Regions from separate parts of the Sphingomonas kyungheensis genome, predicted to be linked through region 2. Evidence: riboswitches for the same ligand, from Rfam matches in the RefSeq annotation. Region 2 holds a riboswitch; the other holds the start of a gene.
What was found. Region 2 has a riboswitch for glycine ahead of gcvT (glycine cleavage system aminomethyltransferase GcvT). Riboswitches for the same ligand answer to the same signal wherever they lie in the genome.
Positions count from the first base shown of each region.

Region 1: it holds a riboswitch for glycine, as region 2 does, so the genes downstream of both, V8201_RS11805 (L-serine ammonia-lyase) here and gcvT (glycine cleavage system aminomethyltransferase GcvT) in region 2, are expected to answer to the same signal.

Region 1 covers NZ_JBBBDM010000005.1:5,290-14,186, forward strand. Annotated here, with positions in the region: gene parA (ParA family partition ATPase) at 1-546, opposite strand, end outside; gene V8201_RS11795 (helix-turn-helix domain-containing protein) at 813-1,616, opposite strand; gene V8201_RS11800 (replication initiator protein A) at 2,066-3,064, opposite strand; glycine riboswitch at 3,357-3,445, shown strand; gene V8201_RS11805 (L-serine ammonia-lyase) at 3,547-4,971, shown strand; gene V8201_RS11810 (hypothetical protein) at 6,434-7,114, shown strand; gene V8201_RS11815 (hypothetical protein) at 7,261-8,523, shown strand; gene galU (UTP--glucose-1-phosphate uridylyltransferase GalU) at 8,598-8,897, opposite strand, start outside.
Region 2 covers NZ_JBBBDM010000002.1:490,751-499,647, forward strand. Annotated here, with positions in the region: gene V8201_RS06390 (A24 family peptidase) at 1-116, opposite strand, end outside; gene V8201_RS06395 (alpha/beta fold hydrolase) at 168-1,100, shown strand; gene V8201_RS06400 (NAD(P)/FAD-dependent oxidoreductase) at 1,097-2,182, shown strand; gene rnhA (ribonuclease HI) at 2,536-3,000, opposite strand; gene thrB (homoserine kinase) at 2,997-3,950, opposite strand; gene ispH (4-hydroxy-3-methylbut-2-enyl diphosphate reductase) at 4,004-4,975, opposite strand; gene V8201_RS06420 (hypothetical protein) at 5,092-5,727, shown strand; glycine riboswitch at 5,812-5,904, shown strand; glycine riboswitch at 5,905-6,012, shown strand; gene gcvT (glycine cleavage system aminomethyltransferase GcvT) at 6,072-7,277, shown strand; gene gcvH (glycine cleavage system protein GcvH) at 7,277-7,648, shown strand; gene gcvPA (aminomethyl-transferring glycine dehydrogenase subunit GcvPA) at 7,698-8,897, shown strand, end outside.

The sequences.
Region 1 (8,897 bases), on a different contig from region 2:
CATCACCGTCCGGCCTTCGCCGCTGGCGTGGCGATAGGCGGCGCGATCGGGGATCTGCACCGGACAGGGCGGCGTGCCGAAGCCGTCGACCAGCTCGCCCGCCTCCTGGTAGACGCGCGGTGCATTGGGCGATCCGGCGGTGAATACGACATAGGCGGGCTTGCGCAGCAGTTGGACGAGCTTCGCGGTGGTCTGGATCGCCGACAGGTCGAACGCGCTCGGCCGGCACGGGATCAGCACCAGATCGGCGACCTCGACCGCGGCGCGCGCCGCGCTGTCGGCGTGCGGCGGCGTGTCGATGACGATCAGCTCGGCACCCTGTTCGGTCGCGGCGGCGACCTTGGCGGCGAGCCGCGGCGGCGGGCTGTCGATCACCTCGGGCGGGGCGTCGCCGCGCCAGGCCGCCCATTGGCTCGCCGTCGCCTGCGGATCGGTATCGACGATCAGCGCGACGCGGCCGGCATCCTGCGCCGCGGCGGCGAGGTGGAGCGCGAGCGTCGTCTTACCCGCACCGCCCTTCTGACTGATGATCGCGATGGTCGCCATAGCCTCCTCCTACATGTCTACATGCCGACGTGGCAAGTCCTCGACATATAGACGTGTCGGACGGTCGGGCGGTGGGCGACGCGCAATCCGTCCGCCTCCGTCGTCGCATTCTTCGCGTCGCTCGCCATTGATCCCTGCCCTATCCGCTTGCTCCTTCTAGGGAGCATGTGACGGCGTAGCCGGCACTCCTGTCCTTGCGGGTCTGATGGCGGTGATGGGGTCGTCTCGCTGCGTCTTCGTCGCCGTCAGGCGTTTGCGTTGGCCGACTAGGCCAACTCTTTCGTTCCCGTATGAATAGAATCCATGAGCGGTTGCGGATGGTCTTGAGACTCGCAGGCTCGATCGACCGCGGCGCCCAGGGCGGCGAGCACCTTGCCGAGCGCGCCGTCGACAGTGGCACGGGCACGGTCGCGCGACGACAGGCCGGCGAGCATCGCCGCCTGTGCGTCGGCCTGCGCCTGATGGTGATCGAGCTGGTCGACGGGCAGCGGCGCCGGGCGCATCCAGCGCGGCAGATAGCCGAGCACCGCGGCGGGCAGCAGCGCGCGATAGGCGTTGGAGGTCTGGCGATAGCGCGGCCCTTCCCCTGCCCCCTCGATCCGGGTGAAGCGGCGCTGGCGGACGAGGAAGCCCGCCGCCTCGAGCAGGACGAGCGCGCGTGCGACGGTGGCGCGGCCGAGCGCGGTCGCCTCGGCGAGCCAGTCGTAGCTCGGGAAGACGCGGCCACGATGCAGTCGCGCCAGCGTGCACAGTTCCTCGAAGACGCGCACCGCCGCGCCGGTCAGCGCGGCGATCGGCCGTTCGCGCGCGCTCAGCGTCCGGGTGCCGGCGCGCGCCTCGCGCCGCAGCCGCCGGCCGGCGTCGAGCGCGCGGCGGCAGGCGCGCAGCCAGCGGTCGGGCTCGCCGGCGGCGGGCGGCGCGAAGAAGAGGTGTTCGAACGTCCCCGCCTCGATACTGTCGCGGCGCACCGGCGCACCGGTGCGGTGGGGCACGCGCCGCACGGCACGCGCGTCCAGCCTTACGCGCGCGCAGAGCTGCGCGCTCGCTTCCCCGAAGGTCAACGCCGTCATCTTCCATCCCCTTGTGGGGCCGGGACCGAGGACAAAAAATTCCGTGGCGCGAAACGCGCATCCTTGAACCGGATCGGGTTCGGCAGTATCCCTGTGGCCTGACTACCTGCGATAAGGTGTTCGGCGTTTGGCGACGCTGGTCACACAGGAATACTGGGATGCCCGGCCTCGTGCCGGGCTTTCCTTTATGGGGTCACGGCCATTCCACTCAACAAACCTGCACGGCCGACGTTGGCCGCGCCCCTTTGTTGCAGCATTGATCCAACACTGGAAGCGGCTACGATTCGTGCTTTCGAGTATTTAATCGAAAAAAAGTTCGTGCTTTCGAGTAACAATGCGCTGCCGATTCGTGCTTTCGAGTAACAATGGCGCGGCTAAGTTCGTGCTTTCGAGTAGAAAATCGCCGTTCCATTCGTGCTTTCGAGTAACAATTCGGATGGCGGCACGAATCAGTCGGCGGGGGTCGGCGAATCGGCGTCCGCCGGGTCGGCATCGATCGATTCGCCCGACTCGGTCGATTCCAGGATGGCGCGAGTCGTGCTCAGCGCCGACTCGCCGGGCTGCGGGCGCGGGGTGATCACCACCCGGCTCTGCGGCGCGCGGCGGCCGCGGCGCGGTGCCCCCTCCTCCGCCGCCCCGCCTGCATCGCCCTCGACCAGTTCGAGGTGATAGTCGGGGATGCCGTCGGTCGCGACGATCTGCTTGAGCGCCGCCCGGAAGTTCGACAGCGGGTTCTGATAGCCGATCTGCAGGCGGAAGGTGGCAAGGTCGAGGTCGAGCTCTTCCTCGCACGTCGAGCGCGCCACTTCATAGATGCGCCGCTCGATCGGTCCCAGCTGGAAATAGGCGGCGGCATAGTCGAGCACGTGACGATCGAGCAGGATCGCCCGGAACAGCCAGTCGCACAGCCGTACCTTGACCGCTTTCAGGCGCCGTTCGCCGCTCTTGGTGCGCGAATAGTGGAGCTTTGCTTCCGACAGCCAGGAAAAGAAGCCCTCCTCCCCTTCCCCGCCGGCTTCGATATTGGTCTTGATCTGCGTACCCTGGAGCCGCTCGAGCGCCTCGGACAGCCGGTTGTACGAGCGTGCGCTATGGTTGGAGCCGGTCACCGAGAACAGATCGTGCGCGGTGAAGATGAAATCCTGCTCGACATGCTCGCCCGCCTCGAGCTTCGCCGCCATCAGGCTGGCGATGTAGAGGACGATCTCCTTGTCGTAGATCGTCGCGACGCCGCTCGCCGACGGCCGCACCTCGATCGACACGGTGGCATGATCGTAGGTCAGCGGCTTCATCCACGCATTCTTGCTGAGCGCGAAGAAGGGAAAGGCCATCAGCGAGCGTTCGCCGCGGATCTCGCCGTGCAGCGGACTGTCGAGCGTGAACAGGTCGCGGTGCGGCACGGCGGCGGAGCCGGATGCGGGGCGGGCGGGAGCGGGGGAGCGGGCCATCGCCATTTCCTACTCGAAAGCACGAACTTTTGGCACCCCGCACGGGAATCCCTAGGGAAATGGCGTCACCGGCCGCATCCATTCGTGCTTTCGAGTAGGAAATACCGCCCCCTCCCCTGCCGCGCCTGCTCCCCCCACGCGCCGCGGCCTGCCCGCTCCCGACATGTCGACAGCCCGACATGTCGGCGCCCGGTGACGGTGCGGGCGTGCGGTGTCGCAACGTCGACATGTCGTCACGTCGACTCCGGCGCGATGCCGCTTGACCCGGCGCCCCGACCCGGCGGATAGCGGCGCGGTCGATACGGGAGAGACCGGGCCCGCCCCGGCGCCGAAGGAGCAACCGCCCCGGAAACTCTCAGGCCAAAGGACCGTAGCGACGGCAAACATCTGGAGAGAGGCGCAGCCGCGTCCGCCGACGGGATAATGATCTCAGGCGCAAGGGACAGAGGGGGCAGGCCGGCGATGCCGGCGGAGGGACCCTGATGCCGACCGACCTGCCCCTGCCCCAGTTCCAGTCCCAGTCCCGGACCCCGCTCGACCGCGGCCTCGACCGGCCGATCAGCGTCGCCGAACTCTTCACCATCGGCATTGGCCCGTCGAGCTCGCACACCGTCGGGCCGATGCGCGCCGCCTTCGACTTCGCCCAGCGGGTCGTCGGGCAGGCGGTCACCGCGGTGCGCTGCGACCTCTACGGCAGCCTCGCGCTGACCGGGCGCGGCCATGCCACCGATACCGCGGTGATCCTCGGCCTCGCCGGCTGGCAGCCCGAGCGGCTCGATCCCGATGCCGCGCCGGCGATCCTCGCCGATATCGAGACGCGGTGCCGGCTGCCGCTCGCTGGCGGTGCCGAGATCGCCTTCGCGCCGGGCGACATCGTCTTCCATCCGCGCGAATTCCTGCCCGAACATCCCAACGGCCTGACCTTCACCGCCGAGACTGCCGACGGCACGCTCACCGAAACCTATTTCTCGATCGGCGGCGGGGCGATCCTGCGCCGCGGCGAGCGGCTGGCGGCGGGCAATGTCGCGGTGCGCCATCCGTTCGGCTCGGGCGCCGACCTGCTCGCGCTCGGCGATGCGACCGGGCTCGGCATCGCCGACCTCGTCCGCGCCAATGAGGAGGCATGGCGTGCCCCTGCCGAGACCGACGCCTTCCTCGACGCGGTGCGCGCCGCGATGCACGCCTGTATCGACCGCGGCATCGCCCAGCAGGGCATGCTGCCCGGCGGGCTCAAGGTGCGCCGGCGCGCGCAGGCGATCGCGCAGGGCCTGAGCGGCTGCGTCCCCGGCAGCAACCCCGCGGAAGTGTTCGAATGGGTCAGCCTGTGGGCGCTCGCGGTCAATGAGGAGAATGCCGCCGGCGGCCGCGTCGTCACCGCGCCGACCAATGGCGCGGCGGGCGTGCTGCCCGCGGTGCTGCGCTTCTACGAGACGCTGGTGGCGCGCGACTGCGATCAGGCGACGCGCGGGGAGGGTGCCCGCACCTTCCTGCTCACCGCGGCGGCGATCGGCATGCTCTACAAGAAGCGCGCGTCGATCTCGGCGGCGGAGATGGGCTGCCAGGGCGAGGTCGGCGTCGCCTGTTCGATGGCGGCGGGCGGCCTCGCCGCGGTGCTCGGCGGCAGCAATCGCCAGATCGAGAATGCCGCCGAGATCGGCATGGAGCATAACCTCGGCCTGACCTGCGACCCGATCGGCGGGCTCGTCCAGATCCCGTGCATCGAGCGCAACACGATGGGCGCGGTGAAAGCGATCAACGCCGCCTATCTCGCGCTGCGCGGCGACGGCAGCCACGTCGTCAGCCTCGACGCGGTAATCGAGACGATGCGCCAGACCGGCGAGGACATGCGCTCGCAGTATAAGGAGACGAGCCTCGGCGGGCTGGCGGTCAATGTGGTGGAATGTTGACCTGTCGATATGTCGACAGGTCGATGATCTGACGCGATGGGACGGGGACGGGGCGCTGTTGTGCGCGCCGTCCGGTTCCGGCGATCGCGGCGGCCGGTTCGGGTCGCGCAGAGGCGCAAAGAGCGCAGAGCGGCTATTGGGAGGGGGCCGTCTGCCGATTGGGAGGGCGGAGACGAGCGCTCGGGCTATAAGCAGAGCCGCCTTTTCGGCGCCTGATACTCGTCGGGAGGGCTGTCGAGGTGTCGTAATGTCGACAAGTCGATGATCCGACGTGATGCCTGTCGGAGCGGCGCGGCATGCTTCGCGTCCGGGTCGCGGCTGACGCCGCTCGAGGGTTCACGCGAAGACGCAAAGACGCGAAGGGGCTGCGCGCCAGCGCATTCCGCGTCCCCAGCCGCCGCTGGAGGGCAGGGCGTTCCCTCCAGCGCGTCCCTCTCCGCGCCTCCGCGCCTCCGCGCCTCCGCGTGAACCTCCTTGTCTTCGCGTCTTCGCGTCTTCGCGTGAGCCCTCAAGCGGCGGTCCGCGAAGCGGCCACGTTTTGGATCACGCGGAGGCGCGGAGGCGCGGAGGAGTTGCTTTCGGGGATGCGGCGCGTGTCCCCGCGATCCGGACAGCGGCTGCGCCGCATGGCGATCCTGCGAGTGGCCTTCGGCGTCTGATATTCCGTTGGGCGGGCTGTCGAAGTGTCGTGGTGTCGACAGGTCGATGATACGACGTGATGCCTTTGTCGTGAGCGGCGCGGCATCCCGAGCGGCCGGGTCGCGGGTGACGCCGCGTGACGATCACGCGAAGACGCGAAGGGGCTGTGTGCCAGTGCATTGCTCCTTCCCAGCCGCCGCTGGAGGGCAGGGCGCTCCTCTAGCGCGTCCTTCTCCGCGCCTCCGCGCCTCCGCGTGAACCTCCTTTTCTTCGCGTCTTCGCGTCTTCGCGTGATCCATCGTCCGGCGATCCGCGAAGTGGCCGGTTTTGGTTCACGCGGAGGCGCGGAGGCGCGGAGGCGCGGAGGAGTTGCTTTCGGGGATGCGGCACGTGTCCCTGCGATCCGGACAGCGGCTGCGCCGCATGGCGATCCCGCGACGGCGGGGCACAAGAGGGCCGGACCATCCTCCCGGGCTTCTCTGCGTCTTTTGCGCCTCTGCGCGAACCTTCCCCCCTCCGCTGATCCGCCTTCGCTATCGTCGTACATTCGACGCCTCGACGTGTCGATGTGTCGATGTGTCGACGTGTCAACACTACCGACCAAACGGCACGAGCCATCGACATCCCGACAGGTCGACACGGCGGCGGCCTCCCGCAGCGCCGGCGTCGCCGCTATGATGGCAGGGCAGGGGGATGCATCATGTGGCAGGACGCTTTCATCACCGCCATCACCCGCGCGATGCGGGACGTACCGCATCTCGACGCGCTGTGACTCGGCGGCAGCTTCGGGCGGGGCGAGGCGGATGCGTATAGCGGCGTCGATTTGATCGCCGTCGTCGCGGCGGAGCACCAGGCCGGCGTCGCGCAAGACTGGCGCACGCAGGTCGAGGCGCTGGTGCCGATCGTCCTCTGGTATGAGGCGCGCAGCGGCGGGGCGGTACACAATGCGATCGGGCAGGGGTGGGAGCGGATTGACCTGCTGCTCACCGACCATGCCGGCGCACTCCAGCGGACCTGCGACGGCACGCGCTGCCTGATCGACCACGCCGGCCTCTACGATCGCCTCGCCGCGCATCGCGACTGGCCGGGGCCGGATCGGGCGCGCGTCGCCTTCCTGATCGACGAATTCCTGCGCGTATTGGGGCTGCTGCCGGTCGTGCTCGGCCGGCGGGAGTATCTTGCCGCACGTGCCGGCCTCGAGATGCAGCGCATGGCGCTGTTCCAGCTCCTCTCCGAAACGGTCGAGCGCGCCGACAAAGGCGGCATGCTCGCCTGGAGCCGCCGGCTGCCGCCCGACCAGTTCGCGCTGCTCGAACGGCTTCCGCAGACCGATCTGAGCGAGGCATCGCTGATCGCGGCGTATCGCGCCGTTGCCACCGCCTTCCTGCCACGGGCGCGGGCGCTCGCCGCGCGCTGGGGCATCGCCTGGCCGACCGCTTTCGAGGCGGCGACCCGGGCGCATCTGCGACGATCCTTGAGTGTCGAGGTCGATGCGTCAGATTGAAGACGTGTCGACATATCGACGATCCGCCACCTCGACATGATCATGGCTGGAAGGATGCGGCCATATCGCCGCCCGGACCGCGCCCTCTCGGCACTGGACGTAGACTGCGCGCCGATCCATCCTGCCGGCAAGGGAGGGAACGCACCATGACGATCGTGACCCGGGGCGCCATCCTGCTCGCCACGCTGCTCGCCACGCAGACGCCCCCGGCGCAGCCACCCGCGAATAGCGTCGACGCCGCGATGACCGCCTATGACCAGGGCGGCTATCTACAAGCGACAGACATGCTCGCCGCGGCGGCGTTCGATGCGCAGGGCAAGGTCCGCGACGACTTGGCCTATCAGATATGGCAACAGGTCAGCACCACCGTCACCAACGAACTCGATCTCACCACGCTCGCCACGGCGCAGCCACACGGCGCCGGCGAGGCCGGCTGGGTTGCGGCGATCGCGGAGTCGGTCGGACGCGACGCGATTGCCGAGATCGTCCGCCGCGCCCGCGCGACCAGCATCGTCATCCTCAACGAAGCGCATAGCAGCCCGCGCGACCGCGCCTTTGCCTGGCGGGTGGCGCAGGCGCTGCGTCCGCTCGGTTATACGGTGCTCGCGGCGGAGACGTTCAGCAACGAGCCGGCGCGCGACGGCAAGCCGACCGCCGTCGCGCAGCTCGCCCGCGAGCGCTTCGTCCGCATCGATACCGGTTTCTACACGCGCGATCCGGTCTATGCCGCCTTCCTGCGCAATGCGCTCGCCATCGGCTACCAGCCGGCCGCCTATGAGCAGACCAGCCTGCAACGCCCCAAAGGGCAACCGTCGCGCGCCGCGGTGATCGCGGCGCGGGATCAGGCCGAGGCGGACAATCTCGCCGCCCTGCATCGCCGCATGCCGGCGGCCAAGCTGCTCGTCTATGTCGGGCACAGCCATGTCGCCGAGGCGCCGCTCGATGAGGGCGACGGCAAACGCACCGAATGGATGGCCGTGCGGCTGAAGCGGATGACCGGGATCGACCCGCTGACCATCGACCAGACCACGCTGACAGAGGAGAATGTCGCGACGCGCGCGTCCTATCAGGCGGCCGCCGCGCGCGTGCAGGATCGCGACGGCATCCTGTTCCGCCACGATCGCCCGCTGGTGCTCGGTCAATATGCAGGAGCGGTCGACCTGCAGGTGGTCCACCCGCGGCGAAGCTATCGTTTCGGCCGCCCCGCCTGGCTGTCCGATCTCGGCGGCCAGCCGCTCCCAGTGCCCGCGGCGCTGTTGCCGGCGGCGGGGCATCGGCTCGTCCAAGTCTTCGCCGCCACCGCGCCGGCCGATGCCGTGCCGCTCGACCAGCTCATCGTCCGCGCCGGATCACCGCCTGCGCATCTGTTCGCACCGCCGGAGCCGGTGCGCTTCGCCGTCCAGCCGTGACCGGCGTGGCGCTGCATCCGCGCCCCTCGACAGGCCGACACGTCGACATCACGACATGTCGGCCTGTCGTCAGCTCAGCGCAGCAGGCCTTCGGCGAAGCTGCGCACCGCCGGGCCGATGTCGGCGCGGGCGAGGGCGAGGGCGAGATTGGCCTGGATATAGCCCGCCTTGTCGCCGCAATCGTAGCGCTCGCCGTCGAAGGTGAAGCCGTGGAACGGCTGCTGGCCGATCAGTTGCGCCATCGCGTCGGTCAGCTGGATCTCGCCGCCAGCTCCCTTTTCCTGGCTCTCGAGGATGCGCATCACCTCGGGCTGGAGGATGTAGCGGCCAGGGATCATCAGATTGGACGGCGCGCTGCCCGCCTTGGGCTTTTC
Region 2 (8,897 bases):
GCGGCATTCTTGACGTTGGCGATCTCACGGGTACGGGCATCCTCGATCCCCGCGGCCACCAGCAGTGCGCCGAGCATGACGGCCAAAGCCGCGACCAGAAGATTATCCCACCCCATCGTCATGCGTAGGTAGACGGGATGGCTTGCGAAAACGTAACCAGCGCGACGATGACCGAGCAAGACGAGCTGCGCCGCCAATGGCCCGCCGAATCGCGCCTGTCGCTATGGCGTGCGCCGGACGGCTGGCAGCACCGCCGCTTCGACTGGCCGCATCCCGCGCCGCGCGGCCGCGTGCTGGTGCAGGGCGGGCGCGCCGACATCATCGAGAAGTTCATCGAGACTTTCCGCCACCTGCATGCGCACGGCTGGTCGGTGACCGCGTTCGACTGGCGCGGGCAGGGCGGATCGGGCCGGCTCGCCGGCGATCGCCACGTCGGCCATGCGGCGAGCTTCGCGCCCTGGGTCGCCGATCTCGCCGCCTTCTGGCAGGACTGGCGCGGCGAGGCGGCGGGGCCGGCGGTGCTGCTCGGTCATTCGATGGGCGCGCATCTCGCGCTGCGCGCGATGCTCGACGGGGGCGTGACGCCCGATGCGGCGGTGCTGGTCGCGCCGATGATCGGCATCCGCTCGCCGCTCGGCAGCCGGATCGGCGCGCTGATTGCCGCGGCGGCGACGCGGTTCGGCGATCCGGCGCGGCCGGTGTGGAAGACGCGGCCCGGCGATGCCACCTCCGGCCATCGCCAGCAACGGCTGACCCATTCGCTCGAACGATATGGCGACGAGGCCTATTGGTATGGCCGCGACCCCGATCTGCTGCTCGGCCCGCCGAGCTGGGCCTGGGTGCGCGAGGCGTTCGTCTCCGGCGCGCGGCTGCTCGCCGACCCGCGGCTCACGCGGCTTGCGGTGCCGGTGCTGATGCTGGTCGCCGACCACGATCAGCTGGTCGACAGCGCCGCCGCGCGCCGCCTCGCCGCGCGATTGCCCGATGTCGAGCTGATCCGCTTCGGCGCGGAGGCGGCGCATGAGATCCTGCGCGAGGCGGATGGCGTGCGGCTGCGCGCCTGTCGGGCGATCACCGACTTTCTGGAGCGGCGGACGTGATCCACGACGTGGCCATCGTCGGCGGTGGCATCGCAGGGGCGGGGCTCGCCGCGGCGATCGTCGGCGCGGCGCGCGTGCTGCTGCTCGAGGCGGAGGCGCAGCCGGGCTATCACAGCACCGGGCGGTCGGCGGCCTTCTGGTCGGAGACCTATGGCGGCCCCGGCATCCAGCCGCTGACCAGCGCCTCCGGCCCGGCATTGCGTGACGGCGGCTTCCTGGCGCCGCTCGGCTCGCTCCACGTCGGCCGGGCGGCGGATGCCGCGCAGGTCGATGCGTTCGTCGACTCGTTCGCCGGTACCGCGGTGGCGCTGGAGCGGGTCGATCCGCACCAGCGGGTGCCGGGGCTGCGGCCCGACTGGACGCTCGGCGTGATGGAGGCGAGCTGCGCCTATATCGATGTCGCGGCGCTGCATGCCGCCTATCTCGCCGCGTTCCGGCGGGCCGGCGGCGTGATCGCCACCGATGCCGCGCTGATCGCGGCGCGGCGCAAGGCGGGGGTGTGGACGATCGACACGCCCGCCGGGACGTTCCGGGCGCGGCTGCTCGTCAATGCGGCGGGGGCGTGGGCCGATGCGGTCGCCGGGCGGGTCGGCGCCGCGCCGCTCGGCATCCAGCCCTATCGGCGGACGATGGTGCAGCTGCGCACCGAACCATCCGCGCCGGCGGGGATGCCGCTCGTCGCCGACATCGCCGGGCGCTTCTATTTCAAGCCCGAGGCGGGGCGGCTGTGGCTCAGTCCCCATGACGAGACGCCGGTCGGTCCGCATGACGTCGCGCCCGAGGAGGTCGACGTCGCGCAGGCGATCGACCGGCTCGAATCGGTCGTCGACTGGCGGGCCGTCGCGGTCGAGCGACGCTGGGCCGGCCTGCGCAGCTTCGCGCCCGACCGGCTGCCGGTCTATGGCTTCGACGCGCGGGTGCCGGGGCTGTTCTGGTGCGCGGGGCAGGGCGGCTTCGGCATCCAGACCGCCCCCGCCGGCGCGGCGGTGGCGGCGAGCCTGCTGCTCGGCACGCCGTTGGCGGCGCCCTATGCGGGGATCGACGTCGATCGTTATGCGGCGCGGCGCTTCCTGCCGGACTGACCGGGAGCAGGGTTGGCGCAGGGGTGCAGAGGGAGCATCCACGGCGCAGCCGCCGTCCCGACACCGCCGAGGTGACAGCGCCGCCGCCGCGCCACATCCAAACTCTCCGCGCCTCCGCGCCTCCACGTGAACAAATCTCTTCGCGTGTCCGCGTCTTCGCGTGATCAAAGCTGCCGACCATCAGGCGGAGAGGTCTGGGGAGGGGCAAGGATGGTTCACGCAAAGCCGCGAAGAAGAGTGCTCACGCGGAGGCGCGGAGGACGATCGGGACGGGCGGCTGGCTCCCTTTACCAGATTGTCCTGATCGCCGCTGGCGCGGCGGGGGTAGGGCTCTGCGTCTTCTGCGCGACTCCTTAAACGGCAGGCCGGCTCGCTGCGAGGGCGGCGTCGCTGGCCAGTTTGTCGACGCGTTCGTTGTCGGCGTCGCCGTTGTGGCCCTTGACCCAGACCCATTCGATCTCGTGCTTCTGCGTCTCGGCGAACAGCGCCTGCCAGAGTTCGGCGTTCTTCACCGGCTTCTTGTCGGCGGTGCGCCAGCCGTTCTTGCGCCAGCCGTGGATCCAGCGGGTCAGGCCGTCCATGACGTATTTGCTGTCGGTCGACAGGCGGATCTTGCACGGCCGCGTCAGCACGCGCAGCGCCTCGATCGCCGCGGTCAGCTCCATGCGGTTGTTGGTGGTCAGCCGCTCGCCGCCGGACAATTCCTTCTCGTGGCCGCCGAAGCGGAGCAGTGCTCCCCAGCCGCCGGGGCCGGGATTGCCCTTGCAGGCGCCGTCGGTGGCGATCTCGACGAGCGGGGCGGCGGCGGGGTCGGTCATGCAAAAGCCTCCGGATGGGCATCATACCAGTCGAGCCGGCGCAGATAGGCGAGAGGATCCTTGCGCGTCACCAGCGCATCGGCCGGCGTGTTGAGCCAGTCCCAGGCGCGGGTGAGCAGGAAGCGGAGCGCCGCGCCGCGCGCCAGCACCGGCAGCGCGGCGCGCTCCGCATCGGACAGGCCGTGCGCCGCCGCATAGCCGGCGAGCAGCGCCGCGCCGACGCCATCGAGCGGCTCGCCGCGCGGATCGAAAGCCCAGGACCCATGCATCACCGCGACGTCATAGGCGCGCAGATCGCGGCAGGCGAAGTAGAAATCGATCAAACCGGTCACGGAGTCGCCCAACATCAACACGTTGTCGGGGAACAGGTCGGCGTGGATGACGCTCGTCGGCAGATCGTGCGGCCAGTCCGCCTCGACTGCGGCGAGCGCGCCGTCGACGCGCGCATACAGGCCGGGCGCGATGCCATCGAGGTCGCCGCCGCAGCGTTCGAGCAACGGCCGCCAGTCGGCGATGCCGAGACTGTTGGCGCGTGTGCCGCTGAAATCCGCGGCGGCGCGGTGCAGCGCGCCGAGCGCTGCACCCGCGGTGGCGGCCTGCGCCGGGGTGGGGCGGGTCACCGACACGCCGGCGAGGAAGCGGATCAGGCAGGCGGGGCGGCCCTCGAGCTGCTGCACCGCGACGCCGTCGCGGTCGCGGATCGCTGGGGGCACCGGCAGTCCGCGCGCGGCGAGGTGATCGAGCAAGTCGAGGAAGAAGGGCAGGTCGCCGGCATCGACGCGCTTTTCGTAGAGCGTCAGGATAAAGCGCGCGCGATCGGTGTCGACCAGATAGTTGCTGTTCTCCACCCCCTCGGCGATGCCCTTGGCGGAGACGAGCGCGCCGACGCCGTCATAGCGGCGCAGGAAGGCGGACAGCGCCTCCGCCGAGACATGGGTGTAGACGGCCATGTGTTCCTCCCCCGATTGCCGCGCCCCCGGGCGCGGGCCGGGGAAGCGGGCGGCTATGCCGCGGCGTCGAGCCCGCGTGGCAGCTTGAACGCGATCGTCTCGCGCGTCGTCTCTTCCTCGCGCTCGGTGACGTCGAAACGGGTCGAGAGCAGCTCGACCAGCTCGCGCACGAGCAGCTCGGGCGCCGAGGCGCCGGCGGTGATGCCGAGCGTGCCGACGCCGTCGAGGAAGCGCCAGTCGAGATCGGCGGCGCGCTGGATCAGCCGCGCCGGAATCCCCTCGCGCTCCGCCACCTCGACCAGCCGCACCGAGTTGGACGAATTGGGTGCGCCGATCACCAGCATCGCATCGCACGCCGCGGCGATCGCCTTGACCGCCGCCTGCCGGTTGGAGGTGGCGTAGCAGATGTCCTCGCCGCGCGGCGGCAGCATGTTGGGGAAGCGGCGCTGCAACACCGCGACGACCGCGGCGGTATCGTCGACCGACAGCGTCGTCTGGGTGAGGAAGGCGAGATTGTCGGGATCGACCGGCGCGAAGGTCTCGGCATCGGCGGCGGTCTCGATCAGCGACATCGCGCCGTCCGGCACCTGTCCGAAGGTGCCGACCACCTCGGGATGGCCGGCGTGGCCGATGAAGATGATGTGGCGGCCGGTCGCGACCAGGCGTTCGGCCTGGCGGTGCACCTTCGACACCAGAGGGCAGGTGGCGTCGAGATATTCGAGCCCGCGGCTCTGCGCGTCGGCGGGCACCGATTTGGGCACGCCGTGCGCCGAGAAGACGACCGGCGCGCCGTTCGGCACCTGATCGAGCTCCTCGACGAACACCGCGCCCTGAGCGCGCAGCGTGTCGACGACGAACTTGTTGTGGACGATCTCGTGGCGGACGTAGACCGGCGCGCCGTGTTTCTCGATCGCGAGTTCGACGATGCGGATCGCGCGGTCGACGCCGGCGCAAAAGCCGCGCGGCGCGGCGATCAGCAGATCGAGGACGGGCTTGCCGCCGTCCGGCTGAAGAAGAGAGGCCATGGCGGTCGCTCTACGCGATTGCTTGCACGCGCGAAAGGCGCTTCCTATGGTGCGCGCCGTACCGCCGGGCCGCCGGCGACTGCGTCACTGACCGTTCGACAAAGGTATGCGTCCCCGTGAAAACCACGATTCTCGGCCTGTCCGCCCTCGCGCTGATCCTCTCGGGCTGCGCCAGCAAGGGCGAGATCGTCGAAGGCGGCATCTCGGCGGTGCGTTCGGCCTGTCCGACCGTCGGCGTCGCGGCGGGGACCGGCGACATCACCCTGTTCGACCCGGCGACCAGCCGTGACGAGAGCGCGATCGACGTCGTCGCCAACATGACGCACGTACGCGGCGCCTGCAACGACGCGGGCGACCAGATCGTCACCAGCGTCACCTTCGACGTGCTGGCGCGGCGCACCCGCGCCGATGCGGCGCGCGACGTGGTGCTGCCCTATTACATCGCCATCGTCCGCGGCGGCACCGCGGTGACCGCCAAGCGCAAGGGGGCGGTGACCGTCCATTTCGACGCCGGCCAGACGCGCGCGCAGGCGAGCGGCACCGCCTCTACGCAGATCGCGCGCGCCGCGGCGACGCTGCCCGACGAGGTGCGCGACCAGCTTACCCGCAAGCGCAAGGCGGGGGACGAGGATGCCGCGACCGATCCGCTCGCCCGGCCCGAGGTGCGCACCGCGGTGCTGCGCGCGACGTTCGAGGCGCTGGTGGGCTTCCAGCTCACCGACGATCAGCTGAAGTATAACGCGCAGCGCTGATCCGCGGCGGATGCGGGCCTTTCCGCATTGACTAAGCCCTTGCGGGACGCCAGAGCATCGCACGTCGATGCCGGGCGACCGGCATGGGCGGGCGCGGGAGAGAGCCTCTTCACAAGGAGGCCGCCGAAGGAGCAACCACCCCGGAATCTCTCAGGCATAACGGACCGCGCGCTGCCTTATCGACACTCTGGAAAGCGTTCCTTTGAGGAGCCACCGAAGGGGTAAGCCCGCCGCCTGTTATGCGCCGGGTGAAAGCTCTCAGGTCACCGTGACAGAGGGGGTATGACGAGATCGGATGCGGCTGGCCCGCGACCCGGATCGTGTGCCTTTTTTGGAGACGGTTGATGAGCGACACGCTGCCGGACACCCTGCCTGACCCGCTCGACGAGCTCGATGGCGACGAACCCGCCATCCAGTTGCTGCCGCTCGACGCGTGGCATCGCGCCCGCGGCGGCCGCATGGTGCCCTTCGCCGGCTATGAGATGCCCGTCCAATATGAAGGCATCATGGCCGAGCATCTGTGGACGCGCGAATCGGCGGGTCTGTTCGACGTCAGCCATATGGGGCAGGTCGGCCTGACCGGCGACGGCATCGACGCCGCCGCGGTCGCCGCCGCGCTCGAGAAGGTGCTGCCCGGCGACGTCGCGGGACTGGCGCCGACCAGGATCCGCTATTCGCTGCTGCTCAACGACGAGGGCGGCATCCTCGACGATCTGATGGTGACGACGCTGCCCGAAGAGGGCGAGCATCCGTTCGGGGCGGCGAGCCATTATGTCGTCGTCAACGGCGCGACCAAATATGACGATCTCGCCTATCTGCTCGACGTGCTGCCCGATGACGTGACGCTCAACCTGATGGAAGATCAGGCCCTGCTGGCGGTGCAGGGGCCCGAGGCGGTCGCTGCCGTCGCGCGGCTGGTGCCCGGCGTCGAGGCGCTGGTGTTCATGACCGCGGGCGCGTTCGCATGGAACGGCCATGCGCTGTGGATCAGCCGTTCGGGCTATACCGGCGAGGATGGTGTCGAGATCTCGATCCCCGCAGAGGCCGCCGCCGCCTTCGCCGATGCGATCTGCGCCGAGCCGGAGGTCAAGCCGATCGGCCTCGGTGCGCGCGATTCGCTGCGGCTCGAAGCCGGGCTGCCGCTCTACGGCCACGACCTCGATCCCGAGACGACGCCGGTGATGGCCGACCTCGGCTTCGCTTTGTCGAAGCGCCGCCGCGAGGCCGCCGACTTTGCCGGTGCGGCGCGCATCCTTGCCGAGCGCACCGACGGCCCCGCGGTCAAGCGCGTCGGCCTGTCGGTCGCCGGGCGCCAGCCGGTGCGCGAGGGGGCCAGCGTCGTCGACGCCGATGGCGCGGTGATCGGCCGCGTCACCAGCGGCGGCTTCGCGCCGAGCGTCGGCGCGCCGATCGCCATGGCCTATGTTCCCGCAGCGCTGGCGGAGGCGGGCACGCCGCTGCGCCTCGTCCAGCGCGGCAAGATCCATGAGGCGGTGGTCGCCCCGCTGCCCTTCGTTCCCCACCGCTATGTCCGCGCAGGAGGCAAGTGATGAGCCGTTATTTCACCGAAGATCATGAATGGGTCGATGTCGACGGCGACACCGGCACGGTCGGCATCTCCGACTATGCGCAGGGCCAGCTCGGCGACATCGTCTTCGTTGACGTGCCCGAGGCGGGCAAGCAGCTCGGCAAGGGCGACGAGGCGGCGGTCGTCGAGTCGGTCAAGGCTGCGTCGGACGTCTATGCGCCGGTGTCGGGCACGGTGACCGAGGGCAATGCCGCGCTCGCCGACGATCCCAGCCTGGTCAATTCGGACCCGGAGGCGGAGGGCTGGTTCTTCAAGATCACGCTCAGCGACCCGGCCGAGCTCAAGACGCTGATGGACGAAGCGGCCTACGCGGACTTCGTCGCGAAGCTGTGACCTATCTTAGCCCCTCCCCGGAAGGGGTGGGGCTTCCAAGGGAATGATGATGCGCTATCTGCCGCTTACCCAGCCCGATCGTGATGCGATGCTCTCGGTCATCGGCGCGGGATCGATCGACGATCTGTTCGTCGACGTGCCCGAGGCCGCCCGCCTGTCCGGGCCGATCGCCGGCCTGCCGGGCCATGCCTCCGAACTCGCGGTCGAGCGGCACATGACCGCGCTGGCGCGCAAGAACGTCGTCGCCGGCGAGGTGCCCTTCTTCCTCGGCGCCGGCGCCTATCGCCATCATGTGCCGGCGAGCGTCGACCATCTCATCCAGCGCGGCGAATTCCTCACCGCCTATACGCCCTATCAGCCGGAAATCGCGCAGGGCACGTTGCAGATGCTGTTCGAGTTTCAGACGCAGGTCGCGCGGATGCTCGGCACCGACGTCGCCAATGCCTCGATGTACGACGGCTCGACCGCCTGCTGGGAGGCGATCGGCATGGCGCGGCGCATCACGCGCAAGGGCAAGGCGATCCTGTCGGGCGGGCTCCACCCGCATTATGTCAGCGTCGCCAAGACGATGGCCAAATATACCGGCGACCAGTTGCAGACCGCGACGCCGGCGCTGACCGCCGAGACCGATGTCGAGGCGCTGATCGCGGCGATCGACGCGGACACGTCGTGCGTCGTCGTGCAATATCCCGACATCCTCGGCCGCATCACCGACCTCACCCCGCTCGCCGATGCCTGCCACGCCAACAAGGCGCTGCTGATCGCGGTCGTCACCGAGCCGGTGGCGCTCGGCGCGATCACCGCGCCGGGCGAGATGGACGCCGACATCGTCGTCGGCGAGGGCCAGTCACTCGGCGTCGGCCTGCAGTTCGGCGGCCCCTATGTCGGGCTGATGGGCTGCAAGGAGAAGTACATCCGCCAGATGCCCGGCCGCTTCTGCGGCGAGACGGTCGATGCCGACGGGCGCCGCGGTTTCGTGCTGACGCTGTCGACGCGCGAACAGCATATCCGGCGCGAGAAGGCGACGAGCAACATCTGCACCAACTCGGGGCTGTGCGCGCTTGCCTTCTCGGTGCACATGACCTTGCTCGGCGAGGCGGGGCTGCGCCGGCTTGCGGCGATCAATCATGCCGCCGCCTGCCGCGCCGCCGACCGGCTGTCGCAGGTGCCCGGCGTGGAGCTGGTCACCGAGAGCTTCTTCAACGAATTCACCGTCAGGCTGCCGGTCGAGGCGCGTCCCGTCGTGCGC